DNA from 2 places in the Streptomyces pseudoechinosporeus genome. Region 1 is predicted to be linked to the other one. Evidence: riboswitches for the same ligand, from Rfam matches in the RefSeq annotation. Region 1 holds a riboswitch; the other holds the start of a gene.
The links. Region 1 has a riboswitch for glycine ahead of gcvP (aminomethyl-transferring glycine dehydrogenase). Riboswitches for the same ligand answer to the same signal wherever they lie in the genome.
Positions count from the first base shown of each region.

Region 2: another riboswitch for glycine. It lies ahead of gcvT (glycine cleavage system aminomethyltransferase GcvT); the one in region 1 lies ahead of gcvP (aminomethyl-transferring glycine dehydrogenase).

Region 1 covers NZ_BAAGPS010000067.1:102,639-118,016, reverse strand. Annotated here, with positions in the region: gene ACYVO6_RS40805 (sugar phosphate nucleotidyltransferase) at 1-2,253, shown strand, start outside; gene ACYVO6_RS40800 (DUF881 domain-containing protein) at 2,352-3,245, shown strand; gene ACYVO6_RS40795 (small basic family protein) at 3,242-3,574, shown strand; gene ACYVO6_RS40790 (DUF881 domain-containing protein) at 3,580-4,491, shown strand; gene ACYVO6_RS40785 (FHA domain-containing protein) at 4,640-5,524, shown strand; gene ftsR (transcriptional regulator FtsR) at 5,567-6,295, shown strand; gene ACYVO6_RS40775 (bifunctional nuclease family protein) at 6,381-6,854, shown strand; gene ACYVO6_RS40770 (MerR family transcriptional regulator) at 7,100-7,777, shown strand; gene ACYVO6_RS40765 (DNA polymerase IV) at 7,869-9,227, shown strand; gene ACYVO6_RS40760 (PRC-barrel domain-containing protein) at 9,433-9,804, opposite strand; glycine riboswitch at 9,925-10,021, shown strand; gene gcvP (aminomethyl-transferring glycine dehydrogenase) at 10,202-13,087, shown strand; gene ACYVO6_RS40750 (DUF5999 family protein) at 13,200-13,406, opposite strand; gene ACYVO6_RS40745 (hypothetical protein) at 13,757-14,350, opposite strand; gene ACYVO6_RS40740 (glutamate--cysteine ligase) at 15,012-15,378, shown strand, end outside.
Region 2 covers NZ_BAAGPS010000003.1:99,627-115,004, forward strand. Annotated here, with positions in the region: gene ACYVO6_RS03855 (thioesterase family protein) at 1-151, opposite strand, end outside; gene ACYVO6_RS03860 (ABC transporter ATP-binding protein) at 295-1,494, opposite strand; gene ACYVO6_RS03865 (ABC transporter ATP-binding protein) at 1,518-2,615, opposite strand; gene ACYVO6_RS03870 (ABC transporter permease) at 2,612-3,610, opposite strand; gene ACYVO6_RS03875 (ABC transporter substrate-binding protein) at 3,727-5,511, opposite strand; gene ACYVO6_RS03880 (ABC transporter permease) at 5,573-6,583, opposite strand; gene ACYVO6_RS03885 (enhanced serine sensitivity protein SseB C-terminal domain-containing protein) at 6,954-7,742, opposite strand; gene ACYVO6_RS03890 (enhanced serine sensitivity protein SseB) at 7,938-8,726, opposite strand; gene ACYVO6_RS03895 (AAA family ATPase) at 9,091-9,786, opposite strand; glycine riboswitch at 9,996-10,110, shown strand; glycine riboswitch at 10,111-10,224, shown strand; gene gcvT (glycine cleavage system aminomethyltransferase GcvT) at 10,260-11,390, shown strand; gene gcvH (glycine cleavage system protein GcvH) at 11,531-11,920, shown strand; gene glyA (serine hydroxymethyltransferase) at 11,935-13,197, shown strand; gene ACYVO6_RS03915 (L-serine ammonia-lyase) at 13,359-14,726, shown strand; gene ACYVO6_RS03920 (NUDIX domain-containing protein) at 14,746-15,267, opposite strand.

The DNA of each region.
Region 1 (15,378 bases):
CCACTCGGTACTGCCGGCAGCGTCAAGAACGCCGAAGAGGCGTTGAAGGACGACGCTTTCCTTGTGATCTCCGGTGATGCTCTGACCGATTTCGATCTCACCGAGTTGATCAATTTCCATAAGGAAAAGGGTGCGCTCGTCACTGTCTGTCTGACGCGGGTCCCCAATCCGCTGGAATTCGGCATCACCATCGTCGACGAAGAAGGCAAGGTCGAGCGCTTCCTCGAGAAGCCGACCTGGGGCCAGGTTTTCTCGGACACCGTGAATACGGGCATCTATGTCATGGAGCCCGAAGTCTTCGACTATGTCGAGGCTGATGTTCCCGTCGACTGGTCCGGTGATGTCTTCCCACAGCTGATGAAGGAGGGCAAGCCAGTCTACGGCTATATCGCCGAGGGGTACTGGGAGGACGTCGGTACACACGAGAGTTATGTGAAGGCGCAGGCCGACGTCCTGGAGGGCAAGGTCGATGTCGAACTCGACGGCTTCGAGATCTCGCCCGGTGTGTGGGTGGCCGAGGGCGCCGAGGTACATCCCGATGCAGTGCTGCGGGGGCCGCTGTACATCGGGGACTACGCCAAGGTCGAGGCCGACGTCGAAATCCGTGAGCACACCGTTGTCGGCTCGAACGTCGTGGTGAAGAGCGGGGCCTTTCTGCACAAGGCCGTTCTTCACGACAACGTGTACATCGGCCAGCACAGCAATCTACGCGGCTGTGTCGTCGGAAAGAACACCGACATCATGCGTGCCGCGCGTATCGAGGACGGCGCCGTCATCGGCGACGAGTGCCTCGTCGGCGAAGAATCGATCGTGCAGGGGAACGTACGCGTCTACCCGTTCAAGACCATCGAGGCGGGCGCCTTCGTCAATACCTCGGTCATCTGGGAGTCCCGCGGTCAGGCACATCTCTTCGGAGCCCGCGGGGTGTCCGGAATTCTCAATGTGGAGATCACGCCGGAGCTCGCCGTCCGCCTGGCGGGGGCTTACGCGACGACGCTCAAGAAGGGCTCCACGGTCACGACCGCCCGCGATCACTCCCGGGGTGCTCGTGCGCTGAAGCGGGCGGTCATTTCGGCGCTGCAGGCCAGCGCCATCGACGTACGGGACCTGGAGAACGTACCGCTGCCGGTGGCGCGGCAGCAGACCGCTCGGGGCAGTGCCGGCGGGATCATGATCCGGACGACGCCGGGGGTTCCGGACTCGGTCGACATCATGTTCTTCGACGGGCGTGGGGCAGATCTGTCGCAGGCGAGTCAGCGCAAGCTGGACCGGGTTTTCGCGCGGCAGGAGTACCGGCGTGCGTTCCCGGGCGAGATCGGAGACCTGCACTTTCCGGCCAGCGTCTTCGACTCGTACACCGGCTCCCTGCTCAGGAATGTCGACACGACCGGGATCGCCGAATCCGGGTTGAAGGTGGTCGTGGATGCCTCGAACGGGAGCGCCGGACTAGTGCTGCCCAGTCTGTTGGGCAAGCTTGGTGTCGACTCGTTGACCATCAATCCCGGTCTCGACGAGTCAAGGCCCACCGAGACGGCAGATGCGCGCAGGTCGGGGCTTGTGCGGCTCGGGGAGATCGTGGCCTCGGCGCGGGCCGCGTTCGGGGTGCGGTTCGACCCGGTTGGTGAGCGGCTCTCGCTCGTCGATGAGAAGGGGCGGATCGTCGAGGACGACCGGGCGCTGCTCGTGATGCTCGACCTGGTGGCTGCCGAGCGGCGCAGCGGGCGGGTGGCACTGCCGGTCACCACCACGAGGATCGCCGAGCAGGTGGCGGCGTACCACGGGACTCAGGTCGACTGGACGACCACCTCGCCGGACGATCTGACGCGGGTCGGGCGCGACGACTCGACGATCTTCGGAGGCGATGGGCGCGGTGGGTTCATCGTGCCGGAGTTCAGCAGTGTCTTCGACGGTACGGCGGCCTTCGTACGGCTCATCGGTCTGGTGGCGCGCACACAGCTCACACTCAGCCAGATCGACGCGCGGATTCCGCGGGCACATGTCCTCAAGCGCGATCTTGCGACTCCCTGGGCTGTCAAGGGCCTGGTGATGCGGCGTGTGGTGGAGGCGGCCGGTGACCGGTTCGTGGACACGACCGACGGCGTACGGGTCGTGGAGACCGACGGGCGCTGGGTGATGGTGCTGCCGGATCCGGCCGAGGCGGTCACGCATCTGTGGGCCGAGGGGCCCGACGACGCTTCCGCCCAGGCGTTGCTCGACGAGTGGTCGTCCGTGGTGGACAGCGCCGGGCGCTGAGCACGCGCGCGTGCCGAACGGTGCCCCCAATGGGGCCCGTTCGGCACGTCGGTGGGGCCGTTCGGAGGTAGCGGTCGCGACGTGCGACGATGTGCGGCATGCCGCAGTACCCCCCTGTCCGGAGCACCCCCACGCGCCCTCCGCGCCCGGACGCCTCCATGTCGCTGCTCACCAACGTCATGGACCACAGCCTGGACGAGGGGTATGCGGAGGCGGCCGCCCGCAAGCAGGCCGAGCACGCTGGCGGCATGCCGAAGACGCTGCGGGCGAAGCTCGGTCTCGCGGCCGGCCTGGTACTCGCGGCCCTGGTGGTCACCGTGGGGGCAGCACAGGCGCGGATAGCGGCTCCGGTCGTCGCCAAGGAGCGCGAGGAACTCATCGACCGTATCGACCGTGAGACCGCGGTGGCCGACAAGATCGAGGACAGTGTCGACGAGTTGCGCGACGACGTGAGTGCTCGGCAGCGCGAGGCTCTGAAGAAACACGGCGGCGACCGGGGCGAACTGGTCGGCATTCTGTCCGGAGCGGTCGAAGTGCACGGTCCCGGCGTGAAGCTGGTCGTGAACGACGCGAAAGAAGCCGATCAGAGCGGTGACTCAGACGCGCGCGAGACGTCGGGCTTCTCCGACACGGGGCGCGTACGGGATCGCGATCTGCAGCGGGTCGTCAACGGCTTGTGGGCATCGGGCGCCGAAGCCGTCTCGATCAACGGGCAGCGGCTGACGGCGCTATCCGCGATCAGGGCGGCGGGTGACGCGATACTGGTCGACAACAAGCCGCTGGTGCCGCCGTACACGGTGCTCGCGGTGGGGGACGGCAAGGGGCTGAGCAGCGAGTTCCAGAGCAGTGCTGACGGGTTGTATCTGCAGGCGCTGCACGAGAACTTCGGGATCCGGACCGCCCTTTCCGTCGAGGATGACGTCCGGCTGCCCGCCGCGCCGAGCGTGATCGTACGAACAGCAGAACCGAGCACAGAGAAGGGCACATCGTGATCGCCGTACTGGGCCTCGTCGTGGGAGTCCTGGCTGGATTGCTGGTTCGGCCGGAAGTTCCGGCGGTGGTCGAGCCGTACCTCCCGATCGCCGTGGTCGCGGCGCTCGACGCCGTGTTCGGCGGGCTGCGCGCGATGCTCGACGGCATCTTCGACGACAAGGTCTTCGTGGTGTCCTTCCTGTCCAACGTCGTGGTGGCCGCGCTGATCGTCTTCCTGGGCGACAAGCTCGGCGTCGGCGCTCAGCTGTCCACGGGCGTCGTGGTCGTCCTCGGCATCCGCATCTTCTCCAACGCCGCGGCGATCCGCCGGCACGTGTTCCGGGCGTGAGGCCGATGAGCAACCAGGACGAGACCTCTGAGAAGGCCCCCAAGTCGGCCCCTGAGAACCCGCTGCGCAAGAAGCTGCCCGAAGAGGTGCCGGCTGAGGTCCCGGAGACACCGAAAACCGAGGCTCCTCAGACGCCGAAAACCGAAGCCTCGGAGGCTCTGGAGACCGAGCCGGAGCAGATCGAGCCGCCCCTGTCCGGTCGCCAGCGGCTGGTGAACGGCCTGTGGCCGCCACGCCTGTCACGTGCGCAGTTCATCGTCGCCCTCCTGCTGTTCGGCCTCGGCTTCGGCCTGGCCGTTCAGGTGGCGTCCAACAGCGACGGCGACGGTGCCCTGCGCGGCGCGCGTCAGGAAGATCTCGTACGCATCCTCGATGAACTGGACGACCGTACTCAGCGTCTGGAAGAGGAGAAACGAGGTCTCGAAGATCAGCGCACCGAGCTGGAGAACAGTTCGGACCAGGCCGAGGAGGCCCGCAAGCAGACGGTCGAGAAGGAGAAGCAGCTCGGCATACTTGCGGGCACGGTGGCGGCGCAGGGACCCGGCATCACGCTGACCATCGACGACACGAAGGGGACGGTCGAGGCCGACATGCTGCTCGACGCGATCCAGGAGCTGCGCGCAGCCGGAGCGGAAGCGATCCAGGTCAATGGCGTACGGGTGGTCGCCAGCACCTATCTGACGGACGCGAGCGGAGGTGGAGTGAGCGTCGACGGGAACAAGATCAGCCCGCCCTATCGTTTCAAGGTCATCGGCAGGCCGCAGGACCTCGAACCGGCGCTCAACATCCCCGGCGGGGTGGTGCAGACTCTGGAGAAGGAGCAGGCCACTGTCACGGTGGAGCGCTCCGACAAGATCGTCGTGGACGCCTTGCGACCAGCGAAGCAGCCTGACTACGCTCGGTCGTCCTCCCCGTGAGGCGGGGGCGCATGCGGGCCGCTCGTCGAGGGCATGACGTTGCGGGGGGTCGACGCACCGAATGGGTGGTGCGTGGTGGAAACTGTCTGGTGGATGCGGACGTTGTGAGGATGTCTGGCTCGACCGCTGTGTGTAATCAGGGTTCGTCCTGCCCCACGGGCGGGTCTGTTTCGGTCAAGGGGAATCGCCCGTGAAGTTGTTTGCGAAGTGGTTTGGCAAGAGCGCGAAAGAGGGCAGCGACAATGCCACTGCCCGACATCGCGCATCGCGCCATGAAGATGCCGAAGGGCAGGGGGAGCGCCCGCTGTTCCGAGATCAGCTCGGTGGCCCAGGTGGTGACATTTCCGGTGGTCAGGGCGCGCCGTCTGTTGACCCTGCCCAGTCCGGCCGCATAGGTTTCGGGGAACCGTCAACCTCAAGTGCGGGTGGAGGGTTCTCCCCCGACCCGTACGCGTCCAATGCCCAGGCAGGACAGCCGCGGCAGGAGGATCCGTCCATGTCGGCCCTGGTGTGCACGAGGTGCGGGAACCGCAACGCGGAGAACAGCCGGTTCTGCTCCAACTGCGGCGCGCCGCTGCGGGCCGGAGCGGCCGCCGAGCGCCCGTCGGAGACCACCTCGACGATCTCCATCTCGGGCCTCGAGGCCTATGACGCCGAGGCCACCGGCCAGACGCAGATGCCCATGCTGTCTCCCGAGGCGCAGGCAGCTGTGGACGCGCTGCCGCTCGGCTCGGCACTTCTGGTGGTGCGCCGCGGCCCCAACTCGGGCAGCCGCTTCCTGCTGGACAGCGACCTGACCACGGCGGGCCGTCATCCGCAGAGCGACATCTTCCTGGACGACGTGACCGTGTCGCGTCGCCATGTGGAGTTCCGTCGGCAGCCGGACGGCACGTTCACGGTGGCGGACGTCGGCAGCCTGAACGGTACGTACGTCAACCGGGAGCGGATCGACTCCGTCCCGCTGTCGAACGGCGACGAGGTGCAGATCGGCAAGTACCGGCTGGTCTTCTACGCGAGCCAGCGGGGAATCTGACCCTCCCCCAGAATCCGTCCGGGGGGACCCCAGGGAAGGGCCATGCTTCAAACACCGAGCGGCGGTGCCGGGAACGGCGCCGCCGCCAGTGGGCTGATGAGTATCGGCACGGTGCTGAACGTACTGCGCGACGAGTTCCCCGAAGTCACCATCTCCAAGATCCGCTTCCTGGAGTCGGAGGGGCTCATCGAGCCGCAGCGGACGCCGTCGGGGTACCGGAAGTTCAGCCCGGAAGATGTCGAGCGCCTGGGCCACGTACTGAGGATGCAGCGGGACCACTATCTGCCCCTGAAGGTGATCCGCGAGCATCTGGATGCCATGGAGCGTGGTGAGGCGGTGCAGTTGCCGTCGCTGGGGCGGCAGCGTGACGGCGAGGCCGTCGACGAGCCGGAGGGACCCACCGCGGCGCGGATCGGGCGGGCCGAGCTGCTGGCCGCGGCCGAGATCGGTGAGCAGGAGCTCGATGAGTGGGAGTCGTACGGGCTCATCATGCCGTTGCCGGACGGGGGTTACGATGCCGAGGCGGTGACCGTGGCCGGCCTTGTCGTGGAGCTCGGGCGCTTCGGAATCGAGCCGCGGCATCTGCGCGCCGTTAAGGCCGCCGCCGACCGTGAGGCCGGGCTCGTGGACCAGGTCGTCGCCCCGCTGCGCCTGCACCGCAATCCGCAGACCCGGGCACACGCGGAGGCGCGGACCAAGGAGCTGGCGGGGCTGGCGGTGAAGCTGCATGCCGCGCTGGTGCAGTCCGCGCTCGGAGTACGGCTGCCCTGAACCCGAGGCATGTGCCGAGGCCGGATCGGCCGCGCGTTCCGTGCTCGACTACCCAAAGATGCCGAGCACGGCCTAGGGTTGCTGTGTGAACGAGCTCGACGTCGTAGGTGTCCGGGTCGAAATGCCCTCCAACCAACCGATCGTGCTCCTGCGTGAAGTGGGAGGCGACCGTTACCTCCCCATCTGGATCGGGCCGGGGGAGGCGACGGCGATCGCCTTCGCACAGCAGGGCATGGCTCCCGCGCGACCGCTGACCCACGACCTGTTCAAGGACGTGCTGGAGGCCGTCGGCCAGGAGCTGACCGAAGTGCGCATCACAGACCTGCGGGACGGTGTGTTCTACGCGGAGCTGGTGTTCGCCAGCGGAGTCGAGGTCAGCGCCCGGCCGTCTGACGCCATAGCGCTGGCGCTGCGCACCGGGACGCCGATCTACGGCAGCGACGGGGTGCTGGACGACGCGGGGATCGCGATTCCGGACGAGCAGGAGGACGAGGTGGAGAAGTTCCGCGAGTTCCTCGACCAGATCTCGCCCGAAGACTTCGGGACCAACAGCCAGTGACCCGGCCTGATCCTCCATAACCAGGGCCCCGGCTTCGGGGCGAATATCCAGTGACCCTCCGGGACCGCCGGACGACAGGGCGTGCGGCGGTCGCGCCGAGAGTATTCGGCTAGCCTTTCCCCGCGGTGGGGCACGGGAAACCACTCCTAGGGTGATTATCACTCGGCGTGCCGAGTGCGGTGGTCGTTGACGCACCCCCGGTGACTGCCTACCGTCGAGAAGGCAGGTCAAGGACGGAGGTCGGCGTGAGAAGCAGCGGCGACGGTACGGCTGGGGGTGCCCCCGGACGCAGTCCGGTGGAGAGCGGCCCGTACCCTCCCCCCAGCTCGCGGCTCCGTTCGAGCAGGGGGTACCCCCATCAGGGCAGCGCGGCCGACCACGCTCCGCAGCAGCGGCCGGCGGCGGTGCCGGACGGTGTCGGGGTGGTGTCCGAGGAGATCGGCTATCGCGGTCCCACGGCCTGCGCGGCAGCAGGCATCACCTACCGGCAACTGGACTACTGGGCCCGCACAGGCCTCGTCGAGCCGAGTGTGCGGCCCGCTTACGGGTCGGGGACGCAGCGGCTGTACAGCTTCCGTGACGTTGTCGTCCTGAAGATCGTCAAGCGGTTTCTCGACACGGGTGTGGCGCTGCAGAACATCCGTACCGCGGTCCAGCACCTGCGGGAGCGCGGATTCCGTGACCTCGAGCGCATGACGTTGATGAGCGACGGTGCGACGGTGTACGAGTGCTCCTCGCCCGACGAGGTCCACGCGCTGCTCCAAGGTGGGCAGGGGATCTTCGGGATCGCCGTGGGTGTGGTCTGGCGGGACGTGGAGAGCGCGCTCTCGCAGTTGCACGGCGAGCGCGTCGACACGGGCGAGACGCTCGTCGGACATCATCCCGCGGACGAGCTGGCGCGGCGCCGCAACCGCGCGGTTTGAGCGAGCGGTCGGAGGGGCGAGGGCCCTACACGCCGGGGCGAGGCTCCTGTGTACGGGGGCGTTGTCAGTGGCGTAGGGCAGCATCGGATATGTGAGAACCGCGCCCACGATCCTGCATCTCGACATGGATGCCTTCTTCGCCTCGGCGGAGCAGGCAGCCAAGCCGAGCCTGCGCGGGAAAGCAGTCATCGTGGGTGGACTCGGGCCGCGGGGTGTCGTCGCGACCTGCTCGTACGAGGCCAGGGTCTTCGGGGTCCATTCCGCGATGCCCATGGCGCAGGCGCGACGGCTGGCGCCGAACGCCGCGTATCTGGTGCCCCGTTTCGGGTTCTACCGCGAGATCAGCGAGCAGGTGATGGGGCTACTGCGGGAGCTGTCGCCGCTGGTGGAGCCGCTGAGCCTGGACGAGGCGTTCGTAGATCTGGAGGCCCGGGGAGCGGCCTGGGACGAGGCTTCGGCGCGGCTGGCGGGGGCGAAGCTGCGTGCGGACATCCGGGCCGTCACCGGGCTGACCGGGTCGGTGGGGCTCGCCGCCTCCAAGATGCTCGCGAAGATCGCTTCCGAGCAGGCCAAGCCCGACGGTCTGGTAGTGATAGAGCCGGGGACGGAGCGGGAACTGCTCGCTCCCATGACGGTGCGCATCTTGCCCGGGGTGGGGCCGGCCACCGGGGACCATTTGCGGCGGGCCGGGATCACGACAGTCGGGGAGATCGCCGAGGCGGGTGAGGACGAGGTCGTGCGGCTCCTCGGGAAGGCCCACGGGATCGCGTTGTACGCCATGGCGCTGGCGCACGACGAGCGGCCCGTGGTGGCCGAGCGGGATACCAAGTCGGTGTCCGTCGAGGACACGTACGACGTGGACATCCACGACCGGGTGCGGGTGCGGATGGAGGTGCAGCGGCTCGCCGACCGGTGTGTGCGGCGGCTGCGCGGCGCGCATCTGTCGGGGCGGACCATTGTCCTCAAGGTGCGGCGGTACGACTTCTCGACGCTGACCCGTTCCGAGACGCTGCGGGGTCCCACGGACGACCCCTCGGTGGTGCGGGAGGCGGCCGCGCGGCTGCTGGAGTCCGTGGACACCACTGGCGGCGTACGGCTGCTGGGGGTCGGGGTGTCGGGGCTCGCCGACTACACGCAGGAGGATCTCTTCGCGCAAGTTCAGGCGCAGGCCGAGGCCCAGGCTCACGCGGATGAGCCGGGACATCAGACGCAGGACGAGGCGGAGGAGTCGGCCGAAGAGCAGGAGGCGCCCGCCGTGCGGCGGTGGTCCGCGGGGCATGACGTACGGCATGCCGAGTTCGGGCACGGGTGGGTGCAGGGCAGTGGCATCGGGCGGGTCACGGTGCGGTTCGAGACGCCCGACTCCGAACCCGGGCGCGTACGCACCTTCCGGATCGACGATCCGGAGCTGGAGTCGGCGGATCCGCTGCCGCTGCGCTCCGCTGGGTAACGCGGGCTGGAATCTGCGGGTCCGTTGTGGCTGGTCGCTCCCCCACTCTCGGCTTCGCCCCACTCTCGGCTTCGCTCGAGCGGGGGGACCCCCATGAGCGGGGGGACCCCCATCGCGGCGGAGCCGCATATGTCACAGCCCCGCGCCCCTAAGAGGCCTGCGGCCTCCGGGGCGCGGGTACCGCACCGGGCTTAGGCAAGCCCGCTTAGGACTCGTCCGAGCCTGCCAGGTGGCCGAAGTCGCGGTCCGGGGGCGGGGGCGGGGGTGTCACGTCGAGGCCGTAGTGGTGGTAGAGCTGGAGTTCCTGCTCCGGGGAGAGGTGGCGGCCGACGCCGAAGTCGGGGGCGTCCTTGATCAGGGCGCGGTCGAAGGGAATCCGCAAGGTTCCCTCGACCAGTTCGCTGGGCTCCAGGGGCACGAAGGCATCTCTGCCGAACAGGCCGGTGCGTATGGCCGCCCACTCCGGAGTACCGGTCGCGTCGTCGAGATAGACCTCGTCGACGGTGCCGATCTTGTGGCCGTTGCGGTCGAACGCCTTGCGGCCGATCAGGTTGCGCGGATCGATGTCGGTCTGCACGGGCCCTCCAGCTGGTCACAACTCATCCGTCAGCACTACGCATCCATAAGCACTACGAAAGAGCACTTTGCGGTGGGCGGCCACTCGGAGGGTGCCCGCTGGTACGCTGTCAACGGCCGCTGACCCCGTGCGGGAGAGTCCTCCAAGGCTTCATTGGAGGCGCCGAAGGAGCAAATCCTCCCCGGAATCTCTCAGGCCCACGTACCGCGCGGACGAGGCCACTCTGGAAAGCAGAGCGGGTGTCGACGGCTTCCGCTCTCACCGACGGTGAAAGCCGGAACGCCGTACAACCGGCGGGCCGGTGAAGCTCTCAGGTTGAGATGACAGAGGGGGAGGCCGTCCGGGCACCGCTCCGTGGTGCCCTCGAAGGTCGTGGCAGACCAGGAGGCCTCCGTAAATGACCGCCCATCGCATTCCGCTTTCCGAGCTCGAACGGGGAATCCCCTTCGAGCAGCGCCACATCGGGCCCGACACCGAGGCCCGGGCCAAGATGCTCGCGCAGGTGGGGTACGGCTCGCTCGAGGAGCTGACGGCCGCCGCGGTGCCGGAGGTGATCAAGGACGCCGAGGCGCTCGCGCTGCCGGCCGCGCGCTCCGAGGCCGAGGTCCTCACCGAGCTGCGCTCCCTCGCGGACCGTAACGAGGTCCTCGACTCGATGATCGGGCTCGGTTACTACGGCACGTTCACGCCGCCGGTGATCCTGCGCAACGTCATGGAGAACCCGGCCTGGTACACCGCGTACACCCCGTACCAGCCGGAGATCTCGCAGGGCCGCCTGGAGGCGCTGCTGAACTTCCAGACCATGGTCGCCGACCTCACGGGTCTGCCGACGTCGGGTGCCTCGCTGCTCGACGAGGGCACCGCCGCCGCCGAGGCCATGGCGCTGTCGCGGCGCGTGGGCAAGGTCAAGAACGGCGTCTTCCTCATCGACGCCGACGCGCTGCCGCAGACCATCGCCGTCATCGAGACGCGCGCCGAGCCGATCGGCGTCGAGGTCGTCGTCGCGGATCTCGGCGAGGGCATTCCGGCCGAGGTCGCCGAGCGCGGCGTGACCGGCGTGCTCCTCCAGTACCCGGGCGCCTCCGGTGCCGTACGGGACATCAAGCCTGTGATCGAGCAGGCGCATGAACTGGGCGCGATCGTCAGTGTCGCCGCCGATCTGCTGGCATTGACGCTGCTCACCTCGCCGGGGGAGCTCGGCGCCGACATCGCGGTCGGCACGACGCAGCGTTTCGGCGTACCGATGGGCTTCGGCGGGCCGCACGCCGGATACATGGCGGTGCGCGAGAAGTTCGCCCGCAACCTGCCGGGCCGTCTCGTCGGTGTCTCGCTGGACGCGGACGGCGACCAGGCATACCGGCTCGCCCTGCAGACGCGGGAGCAGCACATCCGTCGGCAGAAGGCGACCAGCAACATCTGTACGGCTCAGGTGCTGCTCGCCGTGATGGCCGGGATGTACGCGGTCTACCACGGTCCGCAGGGCCTCAGGTCGATCGCGCAGCGCACCCACCGGTACGCCACGATCCTCGCCGCGGGTCTGAAGGCGGGCGGGGTCGAGGTCGTCCACGAGGCGTACTTCGACACGGTCACCGTCCGGGTGCCGGGAAGGGCTGCCGAGATCGTCGCAGCGGCGCGTGAGGGCGGGGTCAACCTGCGTCTCGTCGACGCCGACCAGCTGTCCATCGCCTGCGACGAGACCACCACGCGGACCCAACTGGGCGCCGTCTGGACCGCGTTCGGCGTCGAGGGTGACATCGAGGCGCTGGACGCCTCCGCCGCGGACACGCTGCCCGCCGCGCTGCTGCGCACCGACGAGTACCTCACGCACCCGCTGTTTCACCAGCACCGCTCCGAGACCGCGATGCTGCGCTATCTGCGCCGCCTCGCCGACCGTGACTACGCGCTCGACCGCGGCATGATCCCGCTTGGCTCCTGCACCATGAAGCTCAACGGGACCACCGAGATGGAGCCGGTCACCTGGCCGGAGTTCGGGCAGCTGCACCCCTTCGCGCCCGCCGAACAGGTGCAGGGCTACCTCACGCTCATCCGTGAGCTGGAGGAGCAGCTCGCCGAGGTCACCGGTTACGACAAGGTGTCGCTCCAGCCCAACGCCGGTTCGCAGGGCGAGCTGGCCGGCCTGCTCGCCGTACGCGGATACCACCGCGCGAACGGCGACGAGCAGCGCACGGTCTGCCTCATCCCGTCTTCCGCGCACGGCACGAACGCGGCGAGCGCCGTCATGGCCGGCATGAAGGTCGTCGTCGTGGGCACCGCCGAGGACGGCGAGATCGACGTCGAGGACCTGCGCGCCAAGATCGAGCAGCACCGTGACGAGCTGGCGGTGCTGATGATCACGTACCCCTCGACGCACGGCGTCTTCGAGGAGCACGTCGCCGACATCTGCGCGCAGGTGCATGACGTGGGCGGTCAGGTGTACGTGGACGGAGCCAACCTGAACGCGCTGGTGGGCCTCGCCAAGCCGGGCCGCTTCGGCGGTGATGTCTCGCACCTCAACCTGCACAAGACGTTCTGCATCCCGCACGGCGGCGGCGGTCCGGGCGTCGGCCCGGTCGGTGTACGCGCGCATCTGGCGCCGTATCTGCCGAACCACCCCCTGCAGCCCGCCGCGGGCCCCGAGACGGGCGTCGGCCCGATCTCGGCCGCTCCCTGGGGCTCGGCCGGGATCCTGCCGATCTCCTGGGCGTACGTACGCCTCATGGGCGGCGAGGGGCTCAAGCGGGCCACGCAGGTCGCCGTGCTGAGCGCGAACTACGTGGCCAAGCGGCTGGAGCCGCACTATCCCGTGCTCTACACCGGTCCCGGCGGGCTGGTGGCGCACGAGTGCATCATCGATCTGCGACCGCTGACCAAGACGACCGGCGTGAGCGTCGACGACATCGCCAAGCGACTGATCGACTACGGGTTCCATGCGCCGACGATGTCCTTCCCGGTGGCCGGGACGCTGATGATCGAGCCGACCGAAAGCGAGGATCTGGCCGAACTCGACCGGTTCTGCGAGGCGATGATCGCCATTCGTGCGGAGATCGAGAAGGTCGGCTCGGGGGAGTGGCCGGCGGACGACAACCCGCTGCGGAACGCTCCGCACACGGCGGCCGTGCTCGGCGGCGCGTGGGAGCACGCGTACAGCCGTGAGGAGGCCGTCTTCCCGGCAGGGGTGTCGGCCGCGGACAAGTACTGGCCGCCGGTGCGGCGGATCGACCAGGCGTACGGCGACCGGAACCTGGTCTGCTCCTGCCCTCCGATGGACGTTTACGACGAGTAGCCGGCGTAATCGCTCCCGGGCATACGTCGGGGCCGGTTCCGGGATCTCCCGGGGCCGGCCCCTCATATGTCCGAGCAGCGTGCCTGGCGTCGCCGGTGGTGCGCCGCGCGGCTCAGGCGGCGGTCATCACCTGCGCGCTGATCATCGGTCGGTGCGGGTCGATGATCCGGCCGTCCGGCAGGAGCTCACCGGTGTCCTCGAAGAGCAGGACGCCGTTGCACAGCAGGCTCCATCCCTGCTCCGGGTGGTGCGCCACGAGGAGCGCTGCTTCCCGGTCGGCGGAGTCGGCTGTCGGACACGGTGGCTGGTGCTGGCACATTGATGGGATCTTTCGCTGGGTAGTGAGATCGGTGATCGTCGTGGTGTCTGTCCTGCGGCTCGATGTGGTGTTCATGGCCGCCCCCCGTTTGTCAGTCGGTACGGAACCCAGTGTTGCCCTATAAACGTCCATCCGCAGGGATTTCGCGGTGACGCTTCTCACAGGTTGATGACGCACCACCCGTGCGGATGGTTCATTCCAACTGGGCTGCCCGTTTGGGTGGTTCCAGGGGGTCGGATAGGTCTAGTTCGAACGGGCCGGGCGTGCGCTGTGTCCCCACCGCGTCACTGCGTGCAGCAGTGTGCCCCGTGGCCGGAGTGGGACCACGGGGCACGGAAGCCGAGGTGTGTTCAGGCGGGTGAGCCGAGCAGCGGGGGAGCGGCGGCGGGGGTGAGCCGGTTGGTCAGGACGGGTAGCAGTTCGGCCACGCGGTGCGGGCGGTGCGAAGCGATGCCGGGCGGCGCGGGCGCCAGGGGCACCAGCAGATCGGTGGCGGCGGGATGGCCTTCGGCGCCGTCGGCCGTGCAGTCGCCGTGCAGCCAGAGCGTGAGCATGTAGAGCTCGGGTACGGAGAGCAGGCGGGCCTGGTACGACTGCGTCATGGCCTCCGCCTGGCGCAGCGCGCGCTCGGTGGCGGAGACGTACGGACCCTCGAAGAAGTGGGAGAAGGCCCAGCCGTCGGGGGTCAGCCTGGTCTCGGCAGCCGCTACGGCAGACCCACCGCAGCGGATGAGGAAGCGCCACCCCGCGAGACGGGTGGCCGAGGCGCCCGCCGGCGTGATCCGGTCGAGCACGTGGACGGGCAGCGGGAGGTCGGGTGTGGCGGGCCCCTGGGCGTTGCGCAGGGATGGGGTGGGTGCCTCGCGGACGGCGGTGGGAGAACCGAGGGCCGTGAGGACGGTACGTACAGCGGGCGCGGGAGCCGGAGGGACATGCAGCGGCATGGTGGGTCGCCTCTCATTCGACAGGCACAGGTGGCGCGAGGACGGGGGCGGACGACGCTGTCAGCACTCGGGGGCAGAGGGGCGGGGGTCCCCGGCCTGTGGGTCACCGTGCTGCCTGTCGCGCGGCGTCTGGCGCGTACGCTCGCATCGAGGATCTGCTGTCGCTTTGCGATCGCACGCATCAGACGCTGCGCGGCTCACCTTTCGGTGGATGACGTCACTGTGACGACAGGGCCAACGACCGCGAGCGCCGACTCTCTGCCTCGTTCGCGAAGTTTATACGACCCGTGTTCGGACAGTGTTTCGTCTAGCCGTTGCGTGGATTAAGGGCAAGGCACCATTCGGCCGTCGATAAGTGCCTTTGATCCCGATTCTTCGGAGGTATCAGGCGACGACCTCGGCATTCGTCACCGAAACGGTCGGCTGGATGTCGTCGGCGTTTTTCACGAGACCGCAACTCGTCGGAGGCGAGGTCACTGCTCGGCGAAAAACCGTGCATTGCCTCATGCCGCGTGAATGTGCCTGGATGGCCTGCGTTCAGAGTAGCGCGCAACAGGCTTGTCCAGGACGTTATCGATCGCATTGCCTGGGCATCATCCCCCGTGACCCGGGACGTCAGCGGCCGGTTCGTCGGGCTGCCCAGTCGAGGAGGGACGCTTCGATGGGGGAGAAGGTCGAGGCAGCGTCGTTCGGCCTGTCCGATCGCCAGCGCTACCGAGGCAAGCTCCGGCAGTGCCTGGCGGGGCTTGAGCGGCTGTTGGCGGAGGAGCGGTTCGACCGCCCGAAGAATCTCATGGGTCTGGAGATCGAACTCAATCTCGCGGGCCCGGACGGCATGCCGCGCATGATGAACGCTCAAGTACTTGAACGTATCGCCAGCCGTGATTTCCAAACAGAACTCGCCATGTTCAATCTGGAAGTCAACATTGCCCCACATCGATTGGGAGGCCGGGTATTCGACCGCCTCGCCGAGGAGCTGCGGACCTCACTCGCATATGCCCATCGCAAAGCGAACGAGGTCGACGCGG
Region 2 (15,378 bases), on a different contig from region 1:
CCAGCAAGTAACCGCCGTTGACGGCGTTGATGATCGTCCATCCGGCGGACAGGTCGATGTCGTAGACGCCGGGTGTGCGCGGCGTGACCGCGGTGTCGCGGTCGAATTCGCTGTCGCCGATCGCTGCCTGTACGAGAGTCGCTTCTGACATGCCTGAACGGTACAACAGGAAATTACTAAGCAGTAGCTTTTGAGATTTCAGCCACGTGACATCTCCCGACTCACCACATCTGCCCACTGACACGGAAACGGGAGAGCGCACACGCGCTCTCCCGTTTCCCCGTGCGTGGGCTACTACTTGGCGTCCTTGGGCGCCTCGACCGACGCCTCCGCCCGAGCCTTCTGCGCCGCGTCCGCCGACACCACCGAGTCCGGCACCAGTTCGACCGCCTCCTTGGCCGCCGACAGCAGCACGGTGTCCTGCGGTGCCTGGTCCGCCGCGTTCTCCGGGTGGTGGCAGGCCACCTGCTGACCGGGCTTCAGCTCAAGGAGCGGCGGCTCCTTGGTGGTGCAGATCTCCGTGGCCTTCCAGCACCGGGTGTGGAAGCGGCAGCCGCTCGGCGGCGAGATCGGCGAGGGTACATCGCCTTTGAGCAGGATGCGCTCGCTCTTCGCCGCCCGGCGCCGGGGGTCCGGGATCGGCACGGCCGACATCAGCGCCTTGGTGTACGGGTGCATCGGCGCCTTGTAGAGCGAGTCGCGGTCCGCGAGCTCGACGATCTTGCCGAGGTACATCACCGCGATACGGTCCGAGACATGGCGTACGACGGACAGGTCGTGCGCGATGATCACGTATGTCAGGCCCAGCTCCTGCTGGAGGTCGTCCAGCAGGTTCACGACCTGCGCCTGGATCGACACGTCCAGCGCGGAGACCGGCTCGTCCGCCACGACCAGCTTCGGGTTGAGCGCGAGCGCGCGGGCGATGCCGATGCGCTGGCGCTGGCCGCCGGAGAACTCGTGCGGATAGCGGTTGTAGTGCTCGGGGTTGAGGCCGACGACCTCCAGCAGCCGCTGGACCTCCTTCTTGATGCCGCCCTCGGGCGTGACGCCCTGGAGCTTGAAGGGGGCCCCGATGATGGTGCCGATCGTGTGGCGCGGGTTCAGCGACGAGTACGGGTCCTGGAAGATCATCTGGACGTCACGGCGCATCGGGCGCATACCGCTGACCCCGAGGTGCGTGATGTCCCTGCCCTCGAACTCCACGGTGCCCGCGGTCGGTTCGAGCAGCCGCGTGATCAGTCGGCCCATCGTCGACTTGCCGCAGCCCGACTCGCCGACGACGCCCAGGGTCTCGCCCGACTTGACCTCGAAGTCGAGGCCGTCGACCGCCCGCACCGCGCCGACCTGCCGCTGGAGCAGGCCCTTGCGGATCGGGAAGTGCTTCTGGAGCCCGGTCACCTTCAGCAGGGTCTCGCCGGGGGCGGCGTCCTTGGTGAGGGTCGCGCCCGGGGCCGTCTTCGGGCCCGCGCCGTCGCTCTGTGCGGATGTGGTCACTGCCGCGTCCTCGGGTTTCTCACTCACAGCTTGGGCGCAATCTCTTCGGTCCAGATACGCTCCCGCTGCTCCTGCGTCATATGGCAGGCGGCCCAGTGCTGGCTGCCGACCTCGGCCAGCTCGGGGCGGACCGTGCGGGTGACGTTGTCCTTGGGGACGTCCGCGTACGGGCAGCGCGGGTTGAAGGCGCAGCCCGACGGGATGTTGATCAGCGAGGGCGGGGAGCCCTTGACCGGGATGAGCCGCTCCTGCTGGTCGCGGTCCAGGCGCGGCATCGAGCCCAGCAGGCCCCAGGTGTAGGGGTGCCGGGGCTCGTAGAAGACCTTCTCGGCCGGGCCCCGCTCGACACAGCGGCCGCCGTACATCACCAGGATGTCGTCGGAGAGCTCGGCGACGACGCCCAGGTCGTGGGTGATGATGATGACCGCGGAGCCGAACTCCTTCTGCAGATCCCGGATCAGGTCGAGGATCTGCGCCTGGACGGTCACGTCCAGGGCGGTCGTCGGCTCGTCCGCGATGAGCAGCTCGGGGTTGTTGACCAGCGACATCGCGATCATCGCGCGCTGGCGCATACCGCCGGAGAACTCGTGCGGGTAGCCGTCGACGCGCTTGTCCGGCTGCGGAATGCCCACCCGGTCGAGCATCTCGATCGCGCGCCGCCGCGCGGTCTTCTTGTCGACGTCGTGGTGGATGCGGTACGCCTCCACGATCTGGTGGCCGATCGTGTAGTACGGGTGCAGCGCCGACAGCGGGTCCTGGAAGATCATCGACATCTCGCGGCCGCGCAGCTTGCGTACGTGGTCGGGGTCGGCGGTGAGCAGTTCCGTGCCGTTCAGCCAGATCTCGCCGGAGATCTGCGCCTTGCGCTTGCCGTACTGGCCGGTGGTGTGCAGGCCCATGATGCCCAGCGAGGTCACCGACTTGCCGGAGCCGGACTCGCCCACGATGCCGAGGGTCTTGCCCTTCTCCAGCGTGAAGCTGAGCCCGTCGACGGACTTGACCAGGCCGTCGTCGGTCGGGAAGTGCACCTTCAGGTCGCGGACTTCGAGGAAGGCGGACGGGGCGGGCGAATCCTTCACGGGTTCGCTCAGCGCCGCCCCGGTCTTGCTGAGTTCGGTCATGCGAGCCTCACTCGGGGGTCGATCACGGCGTACAGAATGTCCACGACGAGGTTGGCGACGATCACCGCGAGCGAGGTGATCAGTGTGACGCCCAGGATGACGGGCAGGTCCTTGTCGCTGATCGCCTTGAGGACCGCCTGTCCGAGGCCGGGAAGGCTGAAGGTGGTCTCGGTGAGGATCGCGCCGCCGATCAGGGCGCCGAGGTCCATGCCGAGCATGGTGAGGATCGGCGTCATGGTGGAGCGCATGGCGTGCTTGCCGATCACGACCGGCTCGCGCAGGCCCTTGGCGCGGGCGGTGCGGATGTAGTCCTCGCCCATGACCTCCAGCATCGTGGCTCTGGTGATCCGGGCGTACATCGCCGCGTAAAGGAAGGCGAGCGTGATCCAGGGCAGGAGCATGCCGCCGAACCAGCCGCCGACGCTCTCTTCGATGGGGACGTACTGGGCGTCGAGCCAGCCGAGTCCGTAGCTGAAGATCGCCAGCGACAGCAGGCCGGTGAAGTAGATGGGGAGCGAGACACCGGCGAGGGCGACGACCATCGCGCCGCGGTCCCACAGGGAGCCGCGCTTGAGCGCGGAGAGCACGCCCGCCGCGACACCGAACAGCAGCCACAGAACGGCGGCGCCGAGCGCGAGGGCCAGGGTGACCGGGAAGCGGTCGGTGAGCACCGGCCAGATGGCCTGCTCGTTGCGGAAGGAGTAGCCGAAGCACGGCGCCGAGCACTGCGTGACGTCGCCGCCACCGACGTACGTACGTCCGGCGAAGAGGCCTTTGAAGAACTCCCAGACCTGGGCGAGGATCGGGTCGCCGAGGCCCAGCTTCTGGCGGACCGCCTCGATGGCCCCGGGGTCGGCCTGCTTGCCCACGAACATCGTGGCCGGGTCCACGCCCGCCCAGCGGGGGACGAGGAAGAAGATGCAGAAGACCACCAGGATGATGACCACCAGCATCACTGCGGCGGCGAAGAGCCGCCTGGTGAGGTAAGCGAGCACTGCTCTCGGCCCGGCGGCGGACCGTGGGCCACCGGAGGTCTTCCGGTGGCCCACGGGTCACGCCGCGCCGGCCTTCACCTGCCTTTCGTGCCGTATGGCGGGTGCGCCGGTCGGATTCAGTTCTTCAGACCCAGGTTCACGAAGTCGTACTGACCGCTGTAGTTGTCGGTCGTGTAGACGTTCGCCAGCCGGCTCGAGCGCCAGTTGATGAACTTCTCGAAGACGAAGGGCAGGTAGTAGCCGCCCTCCATGACCTTGTGGTTGATCTCCGTGGCGATCTTTTCCTTGCCCGCGTCGTCCAGCGTGGTGACGTAGTCGTCGAACAGGCCGTCGATCGTCTTGTCCTTGATCATCGCGAAGTTGTTGTTGCCGCTCTCAAGGATGTACTTGCTGCTCCACAGGGGCAGACCGAAGCCCTGGACGGTCGGGAAGTCCGGGCCCCAGCCCATGATGATGATGCCGTAGCCCTTCTTCACCACGTTCGAGGGGCTGCCGATGATGCCGCTGGTCTGCGCACCGTCGTACTGGTCGATCTCGACGTCAATGCCGACCTTCTTCAGCGAGGCCTGGAGAGACTCGGCGGTGGCCACCTCGACCGGCTTGTTGTTGCGGACCGCGATGGTGGTCTTGAAGCCGTTCGGCTGACCGCAGGCCTTCAGCTCTTCCTTGGCCTTGGCGACGTTGCCCTTCTTGTTCGCCGTGGCCGACTCGTACGGGTCGTACTTCTGGCCCTCGGCACCAGGGACGGACGGCGGCAGCATGTTGGTGCCGATGTCGCCACCGGCGATCGGGCCGCCGCGCGCGGTCTGCAGCGACTCGTGGTCGGCGCCGTAGATCACGGCCTTGCGGCAGTGGATGTTGTCGAACGGCTTGACCGTCTGCGGGAAGACCGCGTACCGGACGTAGCCGGAGACCGGGTTGTCCAGGTTGCCCTTGTGCTCCTTCAGGGCCGTGGTGCGGCCCTGCGGGGACAGACCGGTCTGGTTGATGTCCAGGTCGTAGTCGCCGTTGATCAGACGCTGGTCCATGTCGTTGGCGTTGGTGAACAGCGTCAGCGAGATCTTGTCCGGGTACGCCTTGCGGATCGGGTCCGAGGCCGGCTTCCAGTTCTCGTTGCGGACCAGGACCAGCTTCTTGTTCGGCGTGTACGACTGGAACTTGTACGGGCCGGACGAGAACGGCTTCAGACCGTACTTCGACTTGGTGTCCTTGTCCTGGCGGACCGGGGACGCCGAGGCCAGCCCGAGCATGTCAACGAAGTCCGAGTTGGGCGCGGGCAGCTTGAAGATGATGGTCTTGTCGTCCGGGGTCTCGATCGACTTCAGACCCAGCTTGTCCGGGGACGGGTCCTTGTAGGGCCCCGGGTACTCGCCCTTGGGGTCAAGGACGTCCTTCAGGTAGACGGGACCGCCGGACAGCACATCCTGCGCCCACTGGCGCTCGATGCCGTACTTGACGTCCTTGGAGGTGATCGGCTTGCCGTCCTCCCAGGTCACCCCGTCACGCAGCGTGAACGTGTACGTCTTGCCGTCGTCGGAGATCTTCCCCGTGTCGGTGGCGAGGTCGGGGGTGACCTCGGCGCCCTTCGCTCCGGGCTCCGCCTTGCCGGTCACCAGCGTGCGGCTGTAGTACCGCATGAAGTTCCACGCCATGCCGTAGTAACCGCGCGTGGTGTCCCACGAGTCGGCGTCCTGGACGCCGGCGAACTTCAGCTCGCCGCCCTTCTTGACCTCGGATGCCTGGGCGACCTTGTTGTTCGCGGCGTTGAAGCCGGCCGCGCCGCCTTCGCCACCGTCGTCGGTGCCGCCGCCGCCGCACGCCGCCGTGGCCAGCAGCGCGGCAACCACGCCGGCGGCGGCCACGGCCTGCTTGCGCCGCCCTGTGGTGCGTTGGGTAGTCACTCGGATCCTCCGTGTGTGTAGCGGCCCGCCGACAGATGACGGGCCCTGGGGGTACGGCAGTTCAGCGGGAACCCTTCGGATCCAGCGCATCGCGCACGCCGTCGCCGAAGAGATTGAAGGCAAGCACGGTGATGAAGATCGCTACGCCCGGGATCACCATGTACATGGGATCCGAGTCGTAGTAGTCGATCGCGGAGGCAAGCATCTGCCCCCAGGAGGCCGTGGGCGGCTTGACGCCCACGCCCAGGAAGCTGAGTGCCGCTTCGGTGAGGATGTTGGTCGGGATCATCATCGTCGTGTACACGATGATGGGCGCGACGAGGTTGGGCAGCAGCTCCTTGAACAGGATGTAGAACCGCCCGGCCCCGAGACTGCGGGCCGCCTCGATGTACTCGCGCTCACGCAGCGAGAGCGTCTGGCCGCGCACCACGCGTCCGACATAGGGCCAGCCGAAGAAGCCGATCACCAGGATCATCACGAAGATGCGGACGCCTGTGCCGGTGAGGCCCAGCATCTCGTTCGGCATGACCGACACCAGCGCGATGATGAAGAGCAGCTGCGGGAAGGCCAGCAGACCGTCCATCACCCGGCTGATGACCGCGTCCAGCCAGCCGCCGAAGTAGCCGGCGAGGACACCCAGAACCGTGCCGAGCACGACCGCGACGAGGGCGGACAGGAAGCCGACCAGGAGCGAGATCCGGGCGCCGTAGACGATCCGGGCGAACACGTCACGCCCGTTGACCGGTTCGACGCCGAGGAGGTGGTCCGCGCTGATGCCGCCCCAGGAGCCCTTGGGGGTGGAGAAGAGAGGGTCGATCAGGTCCTCGTGGTGCGTCTCGGGGTCCTGCCCGACCAGGTTGGTGATCACCGGTGCGAGCAGTGCGATCGCGATCAGTGCGAGCACGACGATGCCGCCCGTGAGGGCCAGCTTGTCGCGTTTGAGGCGCTCCCAGGCGATCCGGCCGAGGGAACGCCCCTGTACCGCCTTGCCCTCGGCGGAGCCGGCGAGCACCGCCTCCTCGGCAGCGCTCGGGGCCGCTTCCGCGGTCGGCTCGTGCAATGGTGCCGTCATTGTGGCAGCGACCCCTCTCAACCGGCTGTAGCCGGCCCCCACTTGCCGCTGTAGCGGCGTGACCAGTCCGTCGTACACAGGGGCGAACACCCCTGGAGCCGGAGTCTTCAACGGTTCAGCGATCTGTCGAAAGACCTGGCGGTGAATGGATGCCTAAACGTGATGCTGTCTGGGACGTTCCGTTATCCGAACGGTACGTAACGAGGTGCGGACGCGGGACAGTTGATACCCAAGGGCCACACGCCGCGTTTACCCGCGTAGATCGGGACAATAAACTCGAACCAGATCCGAAGTCGAATCGAGGTCGAACGGAAGTCGAACGGAGGTGGATCAGACGGATCGGACGGAGTCCCAAGGGTCCGACGGAGCGTCAGTACGAGTCCGGGTAGCCGTATCCGCCCGCCACCGGTGCCTGCGCGGGGGCCGCGTGGGCCTCGCGGTCGTAGAACGGGCGCGTCATGGCCCGCATCCACATGGCCACCGGGTCGTACTCGTCGGACATCGCGACGGTCGACACCGGCAGCCCCTCCGGCACGACGCCGATCGACTGCTGCATCATCGCCCGTACCGAGTCCACGGCGGGCGGACTCGTGTCGTACACATCGAGGCCGATGGCCAGATACGGCGCGCCCAGCGCGGGCTGCACCCAGGCGCGGCGCAGCGAGCGCACGGCGGCGGTGCGGTGCGCGTTCTGCGTGAGGAGGGCGTAGAACTGCGGGAGTTCGATGCTCGGCTCGGCCATCCGGAGCGGTCCTGCGGGCTGCCGCTCCAGACCGGTGGCGATACGGCGCAGGTCGAGCCAGGGGATGCCGACGCCGCCGCCGGGCGCGTGCGGGTTCAGCCACAGGCCGTAGTGGTCGGGGTAGAGGGTGCGGGCCACGTCGAGGCCGTCGACGACTTCGTACGAACGGTTCCAGCCGCTGGCCGAGAGCTCCTGGGCGGAGGTGACGCAGGGCGCGTAACTGAAGCCCTCCACCTCCATGTTCCCGTACTGGGCGTCCGGTGAGCCGGCCTGGCCGTGCCAGAGCAGCATCCAGATCTGGCCCGCCGAGGGGGTCGCGAGCGCCCGCAGGAGCGCCTCGTAGGCGTCGTAACGCCCGGGCGTCACCTGGCGCAGCATGTGCTCGACCTGCCCGGCCGCGATGCCGCTGGCGCTCACCTGTACCGCCCCTTCGTGAAGTTGACTCGGATATGAAACCAGCTTATGCGCTGCGCTGGCTGAACCGATTGGAGCTGGCCTCCGCTGTAAGTGCCGATTCGAGTTCGGGGCTCCATGTCGATTGCGGGCTGCAGGCTCGTTGTGGCTGGTCGCGCCCACGCGGCGGAGCCGCAAATCGACACAGCCCCGCGCCCCTTACAGGGGCGCTGCAGCGGGCCCCTGGTAGAAGGGGCGGACCCTTTCTCGTAGCCAGGTGGTTACCGGGTCCACGGCTGCTTCCAGGAAGACCAGGTTGACCGGCCAGGGGGCTGGGGCTCGGGTCAGGGCTCTGCCCAGGGCGTCCAGGGGGAGGGTGCGGGCTTCGGGGTCCCAGGAGGTCAGTTCTACGCCTATGAAGAGGACCGGGTCGGCGGTTTCGATGGCGGCGAGGCAGCGGCGGGCGGTTCGTACGGCGCCGGTGGCTTCGAACTCGGTCGAGGCGGCCGTCAGGAAGTCCACCGGGTCCTGCTGCCAGTCGGGCTCGAACAGGCGGACCCGGCCGCCGCTCGCGGGGCCGTCCAGCTCGGTGCGTCCGGCGCGGCACAGTTCGGCGACGGCGGGCGGGGGCAGCGGGATACCGACCGTGCCCTCCGGGTTCACCGCGATGCCCACCTGCGGCGGCAGTCCGCGCGCGAACTCGACGGCGGGCGCGATCGTATACGGCATGTGGTCGCCGACGATCTGCCGGAACTGCTGCTCCGAGCTGAAGACCGGGACGTACGCCTGTCCGTCGAGCTCCATCGCGGGCAGGTTCAGCGGACCGCTGTGCGGGCCGCCGCCGCTCGGCAGCGGCACCCAGAGGAAGCTGCGGCCGAGGACCTCCACGATCCGGGCTCCCGCCGAGGGCCCCGCCGGAGCGCCTAGGGACGCGGCGAGCACCTCCTCCAACTCGTTGCCGGGCCAGCCGACGTGCGGATGGGGGTGCGCCTGTGCCGGGATGTCCATCTGCCTCTACCACCTGCTCGAAAACCACTGCCGGGACCAGTGCCGGATACCACTGCCGGGGCAGCAACCGCTGCGCCTGAAACCCTAGGGTCTGTCCGGCGGATCATGCCGGAGACGCGGGGGCTGGCACGCACTCCCCCACTGCCTTGAGGGCGTGGGGGGACCCCCAGCCGCGTTGTCGTCAATCGCCGACTCCCCCACGCTCGAATCGAGCTCGCGCGGGGGGACCCCCATCGCGTCGACTCAATCCTCCGCCTTGCAGCTGCACGCACCAGACCCCGCTCACCTCTGCTCGCCAGGCACCGTAGCTCTCCTCCGACCTGATCCGCCGGACAGACCCTAGCGCCCGCCGACGCCGGCCGTTTCAGTCGCCGAAGTCGATCCGCCGCAGCACGTCCGCCGCGGCCCGGTCGATGAGGACGGCCGAACCGCAGCCCTCCGGCAGGTCGCCCTTCTCGACGGAGCGCAGCAGCCGGGCGACCGCGGCGCGGTGCCGGGCGAAGGCGTACCGCGAGACGCCTCGGCCCCGCTCACGCTGGCCGTCCAGGGCCGTGTCCGGCGGGACGTCAAGGAGCAGCAGATGCAGCGTGCCGCCGCGGCGTTTGGCCTCGCGCGCGATCCAGCTGCGCACCCAGGCCTGGGTGCCGCAGTCGTGCACGACGACTCCCTCGCCGGAGCGCAGGGCGCGGCGCAGGCCCGCGTAGTGCGCGGCCCGTACGAGGGGGCGGTAGACCGCGTACGGCAGAAACCGGGACACGCGGCGGTCCCAGCGGTCGCGGGTGTCCTGCGAGTCGATGCGGACGCCCGTCACCGCGCGGCGCATCAGGGTCGACTTGCCGCTGCCCGGGAGGCCCGTGACCACGACGAGATCGGCCGCGCCGAAGCGCAGGCCGTGCGGACTGTGTCCCGCGCGCTCCCGTAGATCACGGACGACGGGCGCCGGGAGCGGGCCGCACGCCTCCCTGGCCGGGACTGCCGGGACAGCGGGCTGCTTGGGCAGTGCGACGGCGGCACCCGTCGCGTACGCCGTGGTCCTGTTCACGCTGTTCGTCCTCCCCATGGGGTCGGGAGACCCATCCCCGTCGAGTGTAAAGAGAAGGTAATGCGTGCACCCTGTCGTTTTCGTTCTCGCCATGCCACAGACCCGTCACAGATCACTGTGACGGGTCTGTGACCCCTGTGAAAGGCCTCCCACGCCTGTGAAAGGCCCCCCTGCCATGCCGCACCGATGCGTGCGATGATGTGCGCGCCAACTGCATACCGGCCGCTTGAATCCGCGCGGGAGAGTTCCGGGTACATGTACACGCAGGTGTACGGGTGTCCGGGCGCCGAAGGAGCAAGTCCCTCCCTTGAATCTCTCAGGCCCCGTTACCGCGCGGGCGAGGCACATCTGAAAAGCGGGCCGCTGACCAGCGGCTCCACCCAAGGTGCAAACCATGACCACCGCCTGTCGGCGGTCACGGCGAACCTCTCAGGTTCCGATGACAGATGGGGAGGAACGACCTCGCCGTCATGCCTTGGGAGCCCTGTCCGATGAGCAGCACCACCACTCCACGCCGCACAGCACTCGATGCCCTGCATCGCTCGCTCGGCGCCACGATGACCGACTTCGCCGGCTGGGACATGCCGCTGCGGTACGGCTCCGAGCGCGACGAGCACATGGCCGTACGTACGAAGGCGGGTCTCTTCGACCTCTCCCACATGGGCGAGATCACGGTCACCGGAACGGGGGCCGCCGCACTGCTCGACTACGCGCTGGTCGGGAACATCGGCGGCGTCAAGGTCGGCCGCGCCCGCTACACCATGATCTGCCGCGAGGACGGCGGCATCCTCGACGACCTGATCGTGTACCGGCTCCAGGAGACCGAATACATGGTCGTGGCCAACGCCTCCAACTCCCAGGTGGTCCTGGACGCCCTGACCGAGCGCGCTGCGGCTCACGGGGGTTTCGATGCCGCCGTACGCGACGACCGTGACGCGTACGCGCTGCTCGCCGTCCAGGGCCCCGAGTCCCCCGGCATCCTGAAGTCCCTCACCGATGCCGACCTCGACGGCCTGAAGTACTACGCGGGCCTGCCCGGCACGGTCGCCGCTGTCCCGGCCCTGATCGCGCGCACCGGCTACACCGGCGAGGACGGCTTCGAGCTGTTCGTCGCCCCGGCCGACGCGGAGAAGCTGTGGCAGGCGCTGACCGAGGCTGGCTCCTCTGCGGGCCTCGTCCCCTGCGGACTGTCCTGCCGGGACACACTGCGCCTGGAAGCGGGCATGCCGCTGTACGGGCATGAGCTGTCGACCTCGCTCACCCCCTTCGACGCGGGGCTCGGGCGGGTCGTGAAGTTCGAGAAGGAGGGCGACTTCGTGGGGCGCGAGGCGCTCACCGAGGCCGCCGCCCATGCCGAGTCGTCGCCGCCGCGCGTCCTCGTCGGCCTGGTCGCCGAGGGCCGCCGCGTCCCGCGCGCCGGGTACGCGGTCGTCGCCGACGGCAAGGTCATCGGCGAGGTCACCTCCGGCGCGCCCTCGCCGACCCTCGGCAGGCCGATCGCGATGGCGTACGTCGACGCCGCGCACTCCGCGCCCGGCACGCCCGGTGTCGGCGTGGACATCCGGGGCAGCCACGAGCCGTACGAGGTCGTGGCGCTGCCGTTCTACAAGCGCCAGAAGTAGTCCCGCCGGCGGTTCGGCAGCGCGGCGACGTGACGTACGTTCCCGTGTGCCGTCTCGTATCCGACGTCTCTTGTCCGGCGTCTCGTAACGCAAGACCATCCGTTGATCACCACTCCCCCGTGTACAGGAGAATTCAGGCCATGAGCAACCCCCAGCAGCTGCGCTACAGCAAGGAGCACGAGTGGCTGTCGGTCGCCGAGGACGGCGTATCGACGGTCGGCATCACCGAGTTCGCGGCCAACGCGCTCGGCGATGTCGTGTACGTCCAGCTCCCCGAGGTCGGCGACACGGTGAGCGCGGGCGAGACCTGCGGCGAGCTGGAGTCGACGAAGTCGGTCAGCGATCTGTATTCGCCGGTCACCGGTGAGGTCACCGAGATCAACCAGGACGTGGTGGACGATCCTGCGCTGGTGAACACCGCCCCGTTCGAGGGCGGTTGGCTGTTCAAGGTGCGTATCGCGGAGGAGCCGAAGGACCTGCTCTCCGCGACCGAGTACACCGAATTCTCCGGCTCCGACTCCAGCTCCTGAAGGACTCCTGACTGATGTCGCTTCTGAACCAGCCCCTGCACGAACTCGACCCGGACGTCGCCGCCGCCGTCGACGCCGAGCTGAACCGTCAGCAGTCCACCCTGGAGATGATCGCCTCGGAGAACTTCGCTCCGGTCGCGGTCATGGAGGCCCAGGGCTCGATCCTCACCAACAAGTACGCCGAGGGCTACCCGGGCCGCCGCTACTACGGCGGCTGTGAGCACGTCGACGTCGTCGAGCGGATCGCCATCGAGCGGATCAAGGAGCTCTTCGGCGCCGAACACGCCAACGTCCAGCCGCACTCGGGCGCCCAGGCCAACGCCGCGGCGATGTTCGCGCTGCTCAAGCCCGGCGACACGATCATGGGCCTGAACCTCGCGCACGGCGGGCACCTGACCCACGGCATGAAGATCAACTTCTCCGGCAAGCTCTACAACGTCGTCGCGTACCACGTGGACGACGCGACCGGCCAGGTCGACATGGCCGAGGTCGAGAAGCTGGCCAAGGAGTCCAGGCCGAAGCTGATCGTGGCGGGCTGGTCCGCGTACCCGCGCCAGCTCGACTTCGCCGCCTTCCGCCGCATCGCCGACGAGGTCGGCGCGTACCTGATGGTCGACATGGCGCACTTCGCGGGCCTGGTCGCGGCGGGCCTGCACCCCAACCCCGTCCCGCACGCGCATGTCGTCACGACCACCACTCACAAGACGCTGGGCGGTCCGCGCGGTGGCGTGATCCTTTCCACGGCCGAACTCGCGAAGAAGATCAACTCTGCTGTCTTCCCAGGTCAGCAGGGCGGCCCCCTGGAGCATGTGATCGCCGCCAAGGCCGTCTCCTTCAAGGTCGCGGCCTCGGAGGAGTTCAAGGAGCGCCAGCGGCGCACGCTGGAGGGCGCGCGGATCCTCGCCGAGCGCCTGATGCGGGACGACGTCACTTCGGCCGGCGTCTCGGTGCTGTCCGGCGGCACGGACGTACACCTCGTACTCGTCGACCTGCGCCACTCCGAGCTCGATGGCCAGCAGGCCGAGGACCGCCTCCACGAGGTCGGCATCACCGTCAACCGCAACGCCGTCCCGAACGACCCTCGCCCGCCGATGGTGACGTCGGGTCTCAGGATCGGTACGCCCGCCCTCGCCACCCGTGGCTTCACGGCCGAGGACTTCGCCGAGGTCGCGGACATCATCGCCGAGGCGCTGAAGCCCGCGTACGACTCCGATTCGCTGAAGGCCCGGGTGTCCGCGCTGGCCGACAAGCACCCGTTGTACGCCGGCCTGAAGTAGGTCCGTACGTTCCGGGCGCCTTCTTCGGGCGCCTTATTCGGGGCACCGCGCACACTGGAGGTGCGTGCGCGGTGCCCCTCCCACCCGTCTCCCACCACCGCCCTGTTCGAAGCGCTACGCGCCCCTCGATCTATGTTCCACCCCTGTTGTGAGGAGTCACCGTGGCCATCTCGGTCTTCGACCTTTTCTCGATCGGCATCGGCCCGTCCAGCTCCCACACGGTCGGCCCGATGCGCGCGGCGCGGATGTTCGCCCGCCGCCTGAAAAACGAGGGCCTGCTGGCCCCGACGGCCTCGATACGCGCCGAGTTGTACGGCTCCCTGGGCGCGACCGGGCACGGCCACGGAACCCCGAAGGCGGTGCTGCTAGGCCTGGAGGGCGCTTCCCCACGGACTGTGGACGTCGAGTCGGCGGACGAGCGAGTGGACGCGATCCGCTCCGAAAAGTCCCTGAAGCTGCTCGGCAAGCATCGAATCCCCTTCTCTTTCGACGACGACCTGATCCTGCACCGCCGCAAGACGCTGCCGTACCACGCGAACGGCATGACGCTCTGGGCGTACGACGCTTCCGGCGCCGAACTCCTGACGAAGACGTACTACTCCGTGGGCGGCGGCTTCGTCGTCGACGAGGACGCGGTCGGCGCGGACCGGATCAAGCTCGACGACACGGCGCTCAAGTACCCCTTCCGCACGGGCGACGAGCTGCTGCGCCTGACGCGGGAGACGGGCCTGTCGATCTCCGCGCTGATGCTGGAGAACGAGCGGGCGTGGCGCACGGAGGAGGAGATCCGCGAGGGGCTTCTCGCCATCTGGCGGGTGATGCAGGCGTGCGTCGCACGCGGCATGTCCCGCGAGGGCATCCTGCCCGGCGGCCTGAAGGTCCGCCGCAGGGCCGCCGTCTCCGCACGCCAACTCCGGGCGGAGGGCGACCCGTTGGCCCACGCGATGGAGTGGATCACGCTGTACGCGATGGCCGTGAACGAGGAGAACGCGGCGGGCGGCCGGGTCGTGACCGCCCCGACCAACGGCGCGGCGGGCATCATCCCGGCGGTCCTGCACTACTACATCAACTTCGTGCCGGGTGCCGACGAGGACGGGGTGGTCCGCTTCCTGCTGGCCGCCGGAGCCATCGGCATGCTCTTCAAGGAGAACGCCTCCATCTCCGGCGCCGAGGTCGGCTGCCAGGGCGAGGTCGGCTCCGCCTGTTCCATGGCGGCGGGCGCACTCGCCGAGGTCCTGGGCGGCTCCCCCGAACAGGTCGAGAACGCCGCCGAGATCGGCATGGAACACAACCTCGGCCTCACCTGCGACCCCGTCGGCGGCCTCGTCCAGATCCCCTGCATCGAACGCAACGGCATGGCCGCGGTGAAGGCGGTCACGGCCGCGAAGATGGCCATGCGCGGGGACGGCTCCCACAAGGTGTCCCTCGACAAGGTCATCAAGACCATGAAGGACACGGGCGCCGACATGTCCGTGAAGTACAAGGAGACGGCGCGGGGTGGGCTGGCGGTGAACATCATCGAGTGCTGAGGTAGCGGTGCCGGCCACCTCAGCACTCGGGCCCGACCCGGCACTTCCAGCCGTCCAGGAACACCTGAGGGCCACCCTTGAGGTAGCTGTGGAGGGCGCTTGCGGTGGAGCCCACGAACTCGTCGGGGATGGCCTCGACGCCAACCCAGCGGACCTGGGCGTGCTTGCGCGGTTCTCGGTTTTCGGGTTCGCCGGACCATTCGTGGGCGGCGAAAACGACCGTGAGGAAGCCATTGGGGGCTTCGACGCCCCAGGCGCAGTGGATGATGTGGGCGACCTTCAGAGACTCCGGCTTCACGGTCAGGCCGGTTTCCTCGTAGAGCTCGCGCACGGCGGTTTCGGTGATGGGTTCGCCGGGTTCGCTCTTGCCGACGGGGAGGTCCCACATGCCCTGGGCGAACTTGGCGTTCTGGCCGCGCTGGAGGAGGACGACGCGGTTGGTGGCCTTGTCGTGGACGATGACGGCGGCGACCAGCCGGGTCATCGATTCGAGGGCGGGCTTGAGGGCAATGGGCTCGTCCTCGGTTGACCGCTGAGCCACGGTTACGTCCCTTCATCGGCCGGTGGGTGGGCAGTTTAGGCTTTGCGGCTGCGTTCGACAGAACATCCATGCGAGGGTGGGGCGACTGAAGTAAGGGAAGACGCAAGGTAG